Regions from separate parts of the Aliivibrio wodanis genome, predicted to be linked through region 3. Evidence: riboswitches for the same ligand, from Rfam matches in the RefSeq annotation. Region 3 holds a riboswitch; each other region holds the start of a gene.
What was found. A riboswitch is a leader RNA that binds a small molecule or an ion and turns the genes downstream of it on or off. The one in region 3 is predicted to bind lysine.
Positions count from the first base shown of each region.

Region 1 (3,184 bases), on a different contig from region 3:
GACTATAACGCCATTATGATCCAAGCCGTAGCAGATCGCTTAGCCGAAGCATTTGCTGAGTATTTACACAAAGAAGTTCGTAAAGATATCTGGGGATATTCACCAGATGAAGATCTTTCTAATGATGATCTTATCCGTGAAAAATACCAAGGTATTCGCCCTGCTCCTGGTTATCCTGCCTGCCCTGAGCATACGGAAAAAGGAAGCTTATGGGAGTTGATGAATGTTGAAGAATCGATTGGTATGTCATTAACCTCAAGTTATGCGATGTGGCCAGGCGCATCAGTGTCGGGTATGTATTTCTCACACCCAGACTCTCGTTATTTTGCTATTGCTCAAATACAGCAAGATCAAGCTGAAAGTTATGCAGAGAGAAAAGGTTGGGATATGTTAGAAACTGAAAAGTGGCTAGGGCCAAATCTAAACTAAGATCTTTTTCATAATAAACATTAAAAATCCCATTAATAATCAATTAATGGGATTTTTTAGTTTAATAGGTTTAGAACATGATTTTCTACTTTTCAAATAGTTCTTTATGTAGAACTTGAACCGCACGTTTAGATTCTGATTCATGTAACAAGAAACATAAATTATGCTGACTTGCTCCATAACAAATCATGCGTAGATTGAAATCTTCTAAAGCTCCAAACACTTGCTTAGCATATCCTTTAGAGTCACTCATTTGATTACCAATAAGTGCAATTAGACATAGATCGTTTTCTATTTCAACCGTGCATAATTTTTCTAATTCTTGTTGGGCTTCAAAAGGTAATTCTGGCGCTTTACCGTTGGTATTAGTTTGGTCAAGAGTAAGAGCGACACTTACTTCAGAGGTGGTAATTAAATCGACTGAAATCTGATATTTAGCTAATATTTTAAATACTTCAGCTAGAAAACCATAAGCATGGAACATGTTTGGACTATGTAATGTCACCATGGTTTGATTGCAACGTAAGGTTAGCGCTCTAAATAATGGAGAGCTGTCTACTTTTTGCTTTATCCACGTACCGCCTTTTTCTGGTTCTTTTGATGAACCAACAAACACAGGGATTTGATGACGTAGAGCGGGTAATAGTGTTGATGGGTGTAAAATTTTAGCACCATAGTTTGCCATCTCTGAAGCTTCACTAAAGCTAATTTCTGGGATTGGAGATGCAGCAGGTGCAATGCGAGGGTCGGTAGTATAAATACCAGGAACATCAGTCCAAATTTCTAATCCACAAGCATTTACAGATTCAGCTATTAATGCCGCACTATAATCACTGCCACCTCGACCTAATGTCGTTGTATTTCCTTCATTATCAGACCCAATGAAACCTTGTGTTACGACAATATGTTTCTGGCAAAGAGGTGCGAGTTTAGCTTGAGCTAGCTGAGATATTTCTTCAAGTTGTGGCTCACCTTTACCAAATTGTGCATCGGTGCGAAGAACTGTTCTGATATCAAAGCGAACGGCAGAGTTACCGCGTTCAATTAATAGTTGAGTAAATAGGTGAGTTGACATGAGCTCACCGCAAGAAACAAGATGATCAGTGAGTTTATCACTTGATTGAAATGAAGCTGCATCGGCCGCTTTTTTTATGTCTTCAAGGATTTCAAGAATAGCTTTCTCTGGATAAATAGGATCAGAGAGTTGATCTAATACAGAAAAGTGAATGGACTTTAACTCTTCAAAAATATCTTTTTTTCTTTGGTTATCTTGTACACCGTTAGCGAGCTCTACCAATAAATTAGTAACGCCAGAGCAAGCACTAATAACCACAAGGTGAGTTTTTTGATTCTGCTCGACAACATGAGCGCTGCAGCTCATTGCTTCGAAATTGGCAACGCTAGTGCCACCAAATTTAGCAACATTAATAGGGTTCACTTTCCTGTCTCCCGACTACATCCAATGTGTAAAATAAAGGTGAAGGGGTGATAGCAAGAAATAAATAGTTGCTAGAAGCCCTTCACTTAAAAAATAAGTGACAATCGTTAGGATTCAGCCTAAACGACCGACGAAGTTTTCCCAATAAAGTTCGTCTCGGCATTACTCTCCCTCACTTAGTTGACTAGGAGTTTGGACTCCACAAATTAAGTTACCTAGGTAATGCTCCTCTTCTTTATGTATTTCAAAGGAACAAAATACGTATTAATAATGTGCTTTTTTATGGCTTAAATGTCAACAAGTGGTAACAACTTTATTTGTATTTCTTCTCTTTAAAGTAAAAGTAGGTGTTTTGATGGTGTTTTTTCTAGTTTAGTCACTCTAATGACTTAGTCTAATTGAGTTTAATTATTTTTGTGTCTATTCTTTGTACACCCTATATTTCAAGGAGTGAATAATGCAAAGTTTTATCCCACCAAGAAGAACCCTTATGGGACCTGGTCCATCAGATATTTCACCACAAGTATTACAAGCCTTAAGCCGACCTACAATTGGCCATCTTGACCCATTATTCATAAAAATGATGGATGAGGTTAAAGAGTTACTTAAATACGCATTTCAAACAGAAAACGAGTTCACGATTGCAGTATCAGCCCCTGGAAGTGCAGGAATGGAAACTTGTTTTGTTAACTTAGTTGAAGCTGGCGAGAAGGTTTTAGTTTGTCGTAATGGTGTTTTTGGCGAACGAATGCGACAAAATGTTGAGCGTTGCGGCGGTACTGCAATTGTTATTGATGATAAGTGGGGAGAACCAGTTTCGTTAGATAAAGTGAAACAAGCGTTAGAACAACATCCTGATATTACTATTGTCGCTTTTGTGCATGCAGAAACGTCTACAGGAGTATTGAGTGACGCTAGAGCTATTTCTGAACTTGCACGTAAGCATGGATGCCTAACCATTGTGGATGCGGTGACGTCATTAGGTGGCGTTCCATTATTGGTGGATGAATGGCAATTGGATGCGGTGTATTCTGGTTCCCAAAAATGTTTATCTTGTACACCAGGTTTGTCTCCTGTGACGTTCTCGAATAAAGCCGTTGAGAAGATGACATCGAGAAAGACGCCCGTACAGAGTTGGTTTTTAGATCAAAGTTTGGTGTTAGGTTATTGGAGTGGTGAGGGAAAAAGAAGCTATCACCATACGGCCCCAGTCAATAGTTTATACGCCTTACATGAAGCATTATTAATGCTAAAAAATGAAGGAATAGAAGAAGCGTGGAGTAGACATGCATATTATCATCAAGAGCTAAAACAAGG
Region 1 covers NZ_JBREXA010000002.1:2,721,899-2,725,082, forward strand. The annotation lists gene metH (methionine synthase) at 1-429, shown strand, start outside; gene lysC (lysine-sensitive aspartokinase 3) at 515-1,867, opposite strand; lysine riboswitch at 1,935-2,108, opposite strand; gene ACU5DF_RS20635 (pyridoxal-phosphate-dependent aminotransferase family protein) at 2,325-3,184, shown strand, end outside.
Region 1: linked by a shared signal. The riboswitch ahead of lysC (lysine-sensitive aspartokinase 3) and the one ahead of lysC (lysine-sensitive aspartokinase 3) in region 3 are both predicted to bind lysine.

Region 2 (3,184 bases), on a different contig from region 3:
ATTTGTGGGTATTTTGACTGGAATCTTACCTTAATCGTATTAACCAAAGTTTGCTCTTTATTGGTCAAAGGTAATGTAGTTATTATCGTTACATCTAAATTAGAACGGCCGGGGGTCGCTTGACGTCGCGCTACGCTGCCATAAAGATAGATACTATGAAGTGATTTAGGAACCGCTGAACGCACATGAGCAATCAGATCTCGAATGACAGGTTCAAACTCTTTTTGGAAGGGTGATTGTTTATCAATAATAGGTAAAGTAAAACGGGACACAAAACACACTCCAATCAAAATAGATACAGAAGTAATGATCGCGATTTCACCATAAAAAAGCAATAAAAAACCGGTCATTTAGACCGGTTTGTTAATGATATTGCTAGTTTTATGCAGTTACTGCACGTTTTTTAGACATTATCATCAATGCACCACAAACAAGAATAAACGCGGCTGTTGATGCAGCAAATGCCATTAATACCGATCCTGTAAAACCAAGAGCGATATAACCAATAGCAGATACACCTGCAACGGATAATGCATAAGGTAATTGTGTCGCTACATGATCAATATGACTACAACGAGCACCAGTAGAAGACAAAATGGTAGTATCAGAGATTGGTGAACAATGGTCTCCAAATACAGATCCCGCTAATACCGCACCTAACATTGGTAAAATAAGTGCTATATCAGTCGCGCCCGCCATATCACCTGCAATTGGTAACATGATACCAAACGTACCCCATGATGTACCCGTACTAAATGCCATTAGACCTGAAAGAAGGAATAAAATAACAGGGATCCAGTGAATACCGATGCTACCTTGAGCCAAGCTAGATAAGTAAGAACCTGTTTTCATATCACCTATAACAGAGCCAATTGTCCATGCAAAGAATAAAATCAAGATTGCACCAAACATCGATTTAGCACCAATCCACATGGTCATACCAATATCTTTTGCTGAAATATCTTGACGAAAAACAGTAATAAGAGCAGCACCAAGGCCAATCAAACCACCATAACATAATGATGCACCAACATCGGTATTTTCAAAAGCACCAAGAATATTAATTTCTTTACCATCAGCAACCAACGCTTGTACGCCGGTATAAATCATAAAGAATACTGTCGCTACAATTAGCGTAATTATTGGGAAAATCAAATCTGAAACTTTACCAGTTTCACTCTCAGTAATATTTAGCTCTTCGTTTAGGTCTTTAGATTCAGCATTTACTGCTTTATCATCAAAACCATTACCACGTGATGCTTCATTTTCATGATTACGCATTGGACCAACGTCTAGTTGGAACCAAACAACAGCAAATACCATTAATAGAGCAAAAACAGCGTAAAAATTCATTGGAATCAAGCGAACATATGCACCTAATGCCGAATATTCAGTTACACCGTGTGATACCAAAATACCACCAATAATGGTAATGATATACGCGCCCCAACTTGATGCAGGCATTAAGACACACATTGGTGCAGCAGTAGAATCAAGAATATAAGCTAGCTTTGCTCTTGATACATAAAAACGGTCAGTTACAGGACGAGAAATAGAACCAACAGCTAAGCTATTAAAATAGTCATCCACAAAAATGAAGACACCAAGAAAAGCAGCAAGTAGTTTTGCACCACGTTTACTTTTAATTTTTGTCTGCGCCCATTCTGCAAATGCACGAGTACCACCAGAAAGTGTTAATAGTGCCGTTGTCATTCCTAATAAAATAAGGAAAGCAACAATACTCATATTCCATGTATTAATAGCCCCATCATCGATGAAAACACCTTTAATAGAACTAAAGGTATAAGACACAGTACTAGAAATTGAGTAATTAGACAGCAAGATTGCGCCTAAAATAATACCAACACCAAGAGAAAGTAATACTCGGCGTGTAATAATTGCTAAACCCAAAGCCATTAATGGGGGCAATATTGATATTGGAGAATTGGAAAAATCAGCTAAGTTCATGATCTACAACAACCAGTTTGGTTGGAGATCTACTGTTGATACGGCAAAGCCGTTATAAAGGAAGTGAATGTAAACCATTTCCCCACAGTAGCGCTCCATAGTTGAAAAAATAAAATTGACTATGGCAGTGTTATTCCTTTTCGAAATAACCCCAGCTAAGCACGCTTGATTAACGTAATTAGCTTCGGCACTGACTCCTTTCAATTGCCGTCATCAGAATCACCCTCAAACAATCTACTTTTAGGCAGTGCGCCTCTACCCGTTTAGGTGCGCCCATTGTACTTATTGAAAACAAATTTGCAATGCTATTTTGAGCAATTTAACATTAGGCTACCACACCACTCAGAATGAGATACTTTAACCTTATTTAACTTGACCTATGACACTTATCTCAATATCTTTTAATATATCTATCACTAATATTTTTAATTTATTGACTAATTAATTTGATATATTCTTTTTCTGTTATATTATAATTGTATTATCAAAAATAATTTTGGAATGAACAATGTCTGATACTATTAAAACACTACTGAATCTACGCAGCTTACGTGTACTATCTCGTGAAATGACTCTTGAGCAATTAGAAGAAGCTCTTGAGAAACTACAATCAGTTGTAGCTGAACGTCAAGATACTGAGGCAGAAGACCGCGCTCAACTTGCTGAAAAACAAGCGAAACTTGAAGAGTTCCGTCAAATGATGATCGATAATGGTATTGCACCTGAAGATCTAATGGACACTATGTCTTCTACTACAGTAAAAACAAAACAGAAACGTGCTCCACGTCCTGCTAAATACAAATTCTCAGATCATGCTGGTGCAGAAAAAACATGGACAGGCCAAGGTCGTACTCCATCGGCACTTCAGACTCAACTTGATGCTGGTAAAGCTTTAGAAGATTTCCTAATCTAATCATTATATTGATAAGACTAAAGATAATTTAAAGCCACTCATTTGAGTGGCTTTTTTATATCTGAGTATTGACTTAAAATATGTTCAGTACATCAAATTCATTATATTAATGGAATTCAAAGTCACTGCATTTAGATTTATTATTCTAAAAAATCAAAAAAAACCGTTAAAAATAATTTTATCACGGCTTTTCTTCAAATTAACTCTAAAAAACGTATGCTATACCAACATTACCTGTTGTACTTGTCGTATGCTCTATCATTGGGCTACTTTCAATCTGTCCTTCCAAGTTTACGTAACGAA
Region 2 covers NZ_JBREXA010000002.1:343,890-347,073, reverse strand. The annotation lists gene ACU5DF_RS09525 (nucleotidyltransferase domain-containing protein) at 1-272, opposite strand, end outside; gene ACU5DF_RS09520 (Na+/H+ antiporter NhaC family protein) at 382-1,968, opposite strand; lysine riboswitch at 2,049-2,234, opposite strand; gene ACU5DF_RS09515 (H-NS family histone-like protein) at 2,477-2,881, shown strand; gene ACU5DF_RS09510 (MipA/OmpV family protein) at 3,087-3,184, opposite strand, start outside.
Region 2: linked by a shared signal. The riboswitch ahead of ACU5DF_RS09520 (Na+/H+ antiporter NhaC family protein) and the one ahead of lysC (lysine-sensitive aspartokinase 3) in region 3 are both predicted to bind lysine.

Region 3 (3,184 bases):
CAAAATGCAGAAGATATAAGAAGAGAGGCGATTTTCTTATTTCCAAATAATAAATTTGAATCGGTAGAATTAGATGAAAAACTTCGCCAGAACTCCTCTGTATTAAAAGAGAAAAATAAATAAACGATTCATAAAAACCGCTGATTATTCAGCGGTTTTTTGGTTAATTCTTAAAGAACATCAGATAAAGCCTTAAGACAAAGAGCCACATTTTCTTTCTTAGCCGCATACCCCATTAAACCAATACGCCATGCTTTCCCTGCTAAATCTCCCAGTCCAGCACCAATTTCTAAATTATATTCATTCAGTAGGCGTGACCTAATCGCAGCATCATCAACACCTTCCGGAATATAAACTGCATTCAATTGTGGCAACCGATAAGCTTCATCAACAATAAATTGAATACCTAGAGCTTCTAAACCTTGTTTTAGCTCTTGATGATAATATGCATGTCTACTCCACGCTTCTTCTATTCCTTCATTTTTTAGCATTAATAATGCTTCATGTAAGGCGTATAAACTATTGACTGGGGCCGTATGGTGATAGCTTCTTTTTCCCTCACCACTCCAATAACCTAACACCAAACTTTGATCTAAAAACCAACTCTGTACGGGCGTCTTTCTCGATGTCATCTTCTCAACGGCTTTATTCGAGAACGTCACAGGAGACAAACCTGGTGTACAAGATAAACATTTTTGGGAACCAGAATACACCGCATCCAATTGCCATTCATCCACCAATAATGGAACGCCACCTAATGACGTCACCGCATCCACAATGGTTAGGCATCCATGCTTACGTGCAAGTTCAGAAATAGCTCTAGCGTCACTCAATACTCCTGTAGACGTTTCTGCATGCACAAAAGCGACAATAGTAATATCAGGATGTTGTTCTAACGCTTGTTTCACTTTATCTAACGAAACTGGTTCTCCCCACTTATCATCAATAACAATTGCAGTACCGCCGCAACGCTCAACATTTTGTCGCATTCGTTCGCCAAAAACACCATTACGACAAACTAAAACCTTCTCGCCAGCTTCAACTAAGTTAACAAAACAAGTTTCCATTCCTGCACTTCCAGGGGCTGATACTGCAATCGTGAACTCGTTTTCTGTTTGAAATGCGTATTTAAGTAACTCTTTAACCTCATCCATCATTTTTATGAATAATGGGTCAAGATGGCCAATTGTAGGTCGGCTTAAGGCTTGTAATACTTGTGGTGAAATATCTGATGGACCAGGTCCCATAAGGGTTCTTCTTGGTGGGATAAAACTTTGCATTATTCACTCCTTGAAATATAGGGTGTACAAAGAATAGACACAAAAATAATTAAACTCAATTAGACTAAGTCATTAGAGTGACTAAACTAGAAAAAACACCATCAAAACACCTACTTTTACTTTAAAGAGAAGAAATACAAATAAAGTTGTTACCACTTGTTGACATTTAAGCCATAAAAAAGCACATTATTAATACGTATTTTGTTCCTTTGAAATACATAAAGAAGAGGAGCATTACCTAGGTAACTTAATTTGTGGAGTCCAAACTCCTAGTCAACTAAGTGAGGGAGAGTAATGCCGAGACGAACTTTATTGGGAAAACTTCGTCGGTCGTTTAGGCTGAATCCTAACGATTGTCACTTATTTTTTAAGTGAAGGGCTTCTAGCAACTATTTATTTCTTGCTATCACCCCTTCACCTTTATTTTACACATTGGATGTAGTCGGGAGACAGGAAAGTGAACCCTATTAATGTTGCTAAATTTGGTGGCACTAGCGTTGCCAATTTCGAAGCAATGAGCTGCAGCGCTCATGTTGTCGAGCAGAATCAAAAAACTCACCTTGTGGTTATTAGTGCTTGCTCTGGCGTTACTAATTTATTGGTAGAGCTCGCTAACGGTGTACAAGATAACCAAAGAAAAAAAGATATTTTTGAAGAGTTAAAGTCCATTCACTTTTCTGTATTAGATCAACTCTCTGATCCTATTTATCCAGAGAAAGCTATTCTTGAAATCCTTGAAGACATAAAAAAAGCGGCCGATGCAGCTTCATTTCAATCAAGTGATAAACTCACTGATCATCTTGTTTCTTGCGGTGAGCTCATGTCAACTCACCTATTTACTCAACTATTAATTGAACGCGGTAACTCTGCCGTTCGCTTTGATATCAGAACAGTTCTTCGCACCGATGCACAATTTGGTAAAGGTGAGCCACAACTTGAAGAAATATCTCAGCTAGCTCAAGCTAAACTCGCACCTCTTTGCCAGAAACATATTGTCGTAACACAAGGTTTCATTGGGTCTGATAATGAAGGAAATACAACGACATTAGGTCGAGGTGGCAGTGATTATAGTGCGGCATTAATAGCTGAATCTGTAAATGCTTGTGGATTAGAAATTTGGACTGATGTTCCTGGTATTTATACTACCGACCCTCGCATTGCACCTGCTGCATCTCCAATCCCAGAAATTAGCTTTAGTGAAGCTTCAGAGATGGCAAACTATGGTGCTAAAATTTTACACCCATCAACACTATTACCCGCTCTACGTCATCAAATCCCTGTGTTTGTTGGTTCATCAAAAGAACCAGAAAAAGGCGGTACGTGGATAAAGCAAAAAGTAGACAGCTCTCCATTATTTAGAGCGCTAACCTTACGTTGCAATCAAACCATGGTGACATTACATAGTCCAAACATGTTCCATGCTTATGGTTTTCTAGCTGAAGTATTTAAAATATTAGCTAAATATCAGATTTCAGTCGATTTAATTACCACCTCTGAAGTAAGTGTCGCTCTTACTCTTGACCAAACTAATACCAACGGTAAAGCGCCAGAATTACCTTTTGAAGCCCAACAAGAATTAGAAAAATTATGCACGGTTGAAATAGAAAACGATCTATGTCTAATTGCACTTATTGGTAATCAAATGAGTGACTCTAAAGGATATGCTAAGCAAGTGTTTGGAGCTTTAGAAGATTTCAATCTACGCATGATTTGTTATGGAGCAAGTCAGCATAATTTATGTTTCTTGTTACATGAATCAGAATCTAAACGTGCGGTTCAAGTTCTACATAAAGAACTATTTGAAAAGTAGAAAATCATGTTCTAAACCTATTAAACTAAAAAATCCCATTAATTGATTATTAATGGGATTTTTAATGTTTATTATGAAAAAGATCTTAGTTTAG
Region 3 covers NZ_JBREXA010000011.1:1,862-5,045, forward strand. The annotation lists partial or broken gene ACU5DF_RS23575 (PglL family O-oligosaccharyltransferase) at 1-123, shown strand, start outside; gene ACU5DF_RS23580 (pyridoxal-phosphate-dependent aminotransferase family protein) at 171-1,280, opposite strand; lysine riboswitch at 1,497-1,670, shown strand; gene lysC (lysine-sensitive aspartokinase 3) at 1,738-3,090, shown strand; gene metH (methionine synthase) at 3,176-3,184, opposite strand, start outside.

Region 4 (3,184 bases), on a different contig from region 3:
TTTAGAACATGATTTTCTACTTTTCAAATAGTTCTTTATGTAGAACTTGAACCGCACGTTTAGATTCTGATTCATGTAACAAGAAACATAAATTATGCTGACTTGCTCCATAACAAATCATGCGTAGATTGAAATCTTCTAAAGCTCCAAACACTTGCTTAGCATATCCTTTAGAGTCACTCATTTGATTACCAATAAGTGCAATTAGACATAGATCGTTTTCTATTTCAACCGTGCATAATTTTTCTAATTCTTGTTGGGCTTCAAAAGGTAATTCTGGCGCTTTACCGTTGGTATTAGTTTGGTCAAGAGTAAGAGCGACACTTACTTCAGAGGTGGTAATTAAATCGACTGAAATCTGATATTTAGCTAATATTTTAAATACTTCAGCTAGAAAACCATAAGCATGGAACATGTTTGGACTATGTAATGTCACCATGGTTTGATTGCAACGTAAGGTTAGCGCTCTAAATAATGGAGAGCTGTCTACTTTTTGCTTTATCCACGTACCGCCTTTTTCTGGTTCTTTTGATGAACCAACAAACACAGGGATTTGATGACGTAGAGCGGGTAATAGTGTTGATGGGTGTAAAATTTTAGCACCATAGTTTGCCATCTCTGAAGCTTCACTAAAGCTAATTTCTGGGATTGGAGATGCAGCAGGTGCAATGCGAGGGTCGGTAGTATAAATACCAGGAACATCAGTCCAAATTTCTAATCCACAAGCATTTACAGATTCAGCTATTAATGCCGCACTATAATCACTGCCACCTCGACCTAATGTCGTTGTATTTCCTTCATTATCAGACCCAATGAAACCTTGTGTTACGACAATATGTTTCTGGCAAAGAGGTGCGAGTTTAGCTTGAGCTAGCTGAGATATTTCTTCAAGTTGTGGCTCACCTTTACCAAATTGTGCATCGGTGCGAAGAACTGTTCTGATATCAAAGCGAACGGCAGAGTTACCGCGTTCAATTAATAGTTGAGTAAATAGGTGAGTTGACATGAGCTCACCGCAAGAAACAAGATGATCAGTGAGTTTATCACTTGATTGAAATGAAGCTGCATCGGCCGCTTTTTTTATGTCTTCAAGGATTTCAAGAATAGCTTTCTCTGGATAAATAGGATCAGAGAGTTGATCTAATACAGAAAAGTGAATGGACTTTAACTCTTCAAAAATATCTTTTTTTCTTTGGTTATCTTGTACACCGTTAGCGAGCTCTACCAATAAATTAGTAACGCCAGAGCAAGCACTAATAACCACAAGGTGAGTTTTTTGATTCTGCTCGACAACATGAGCGCTGCAGCTCATTGCTTCGAAATTGGCAACGCTAGTGCCACCAAATTTAGCAACATTAATAGGGTTCACTTTCCTGTCTCCCGACTACATCCAATGTGTAAAATAAAGGTGAAGGGGTGATAGCAAGAAATAAATAGTTGCTAGAAGCCCTTCACTTAAAAAATAAGTGACAATCGTTAGGATTCAGCCTAAACGACCGACGAAGTTTTCCCAATAAAGTTCGTCTCGGCATTACTCTCCCTCACTTAGTTGACTAGGAGTTTGGACTCCACAAATTAAGTTACCTAGGTAATGCTCCTCTTCTTTATGTATTTCAAAGGAACAAAATACGTATTAATAATGTGCTTTTTTATGGCTTAAATGTCAACAAGTGGTAACAACTTTATTTGTATTTCTTCTCTTTAAAGTAAAAGTAGGTGTTTTGATGGTGTTTTTTCTAGTTTAGTCACTCTAATGACTTAGTCTAATTGAGTTTAATTATTTTTGTGTCTATTCTTTGTACACCCTATATTTCAAGGAGTGAATAATGCAAAGTTTTATCCCACCAAGAAGAACCCTTATGGGACCTGGTCCATCAGATATTTCACCACAAGTATTACAAGCCTTAAGCCGACCTACAATTGGCCATCTTGACCCATTATTCATAAAAATGATGGATGAGGTTAAAGAGTTACTTAAATACGCATTTCAAACAGAAAACGAGTTCACGATTGCAGTATCAGCCCCTGGAAGTGCAGGAATGGAAACTTGTTTTGTTAACTTAGTTGAAGCTGGCGAGAAGGTTTTAGTTTGTCGTAATGGTGTTTTTGGCGAACGAATGCGACAAAATGTTGAGCGTTGCGGCGGTACTGCAATTGTTATTGATGATAAGTGGGGAGAACCAGTTTCGTTAGATAAAGTGAAACAAGCGTTAGAACAACATCCTGATATTACTATTGTCGCTTTTGTGCATGCAGAAACGTCTACAGGAGTATTGAGTGACGCTAGAGCTATTTCTGAACTTGCACGTAAGCATGGATGCCTAACCATTGTGGATGCGGTGACGTCATTAGGTGGCGTTCCATTATTGGTGGATGAATGGCAATTGGATGCGGTGTATTCTGGTTCCCAAAAATGTTTATCTTGTACACCAGGTTTGTCTCCTGTGACGTTCTCGAATAAAGCCGTTGAGAAGATGACATCGAGAAAGACGCCCGTACAGAGTTGGTTTTTAGATCAAAGTTTGGTGTTAGGTTATTGGAGTGGTGAGGGAAAAAGAAGCTATCACCATACGGCCCCAGTCAATAGTTTATACGCCTTACATGAAGCATTATTAATGCTAAAAAATGAAGGAATAGAAGAAGCGTGGAGTAGACATGCATATTATCATCAAGAGCTAAAACAAGGTTTAGAAGCTCTAGGTATTCAATTTATTGTTGATGAAGCTTATCGGTTGCCACAATTGAATGCAGTTTATATTCCGGAAGGTGTTGATGATGCTGCGATTAGGTCACGCCTACTGAATGAATATAATTTAGAAATTGGTGCTGGACTGGGAGATTTAGCAGGGAAAGCATGGCGTATTGGTTTAATGGGGTATGCGGCTAAGAAAGAAAATGTGGCTCTTTGTCTTAAGGCTTTATCTGATGTTCTTTAAGAATTAACCAAAAAACCGCTGAATAATCAGCGGTTTTTATGAATCGTTTATTTATTTTTCTCTTTTAATACAGAGGAGTTCTGGCGAAGTTTTTCATCTAATTCTACCGATTCAAATTTATTATTTGGAAATAAGAAAATCGCCTCTCTTCTTATATCTTCTGCATTTTGAACTTGCCCAAGAGCTTGATAAGCAATGATTAGGTTTTGATAAAATGCAGGTCTAGGCTTTGTTTTTATAAGCTCTTT
Region 4 covers NZ_JBREXA010000005.1:27,080-30,263, forward strand. The annotation lists gene lysC (lysine-sensitive aspartokinase 3) at 17-1,369, opposite strand; lysine riboswitch at 1,437-1,610, opposite strand; gene ACU5DF_RS22960 (pyridoxal-phosphate-dependent aminotransferase family protein) at 1,827-2,936, shown strand; gene ACU5DF_RS22965 (PglL family O-oligosaccharyltransferase) at 2,984-3,184, opposite strand, start outside.
Region 4: linked by a shared signal. The riboswitch ahead of lysC (lysine-sensitive aspartokinase 3) and the one ahead of lysC (lysine-sensitive aspartokinase 3) in region 3 are both predicted to bind lysine.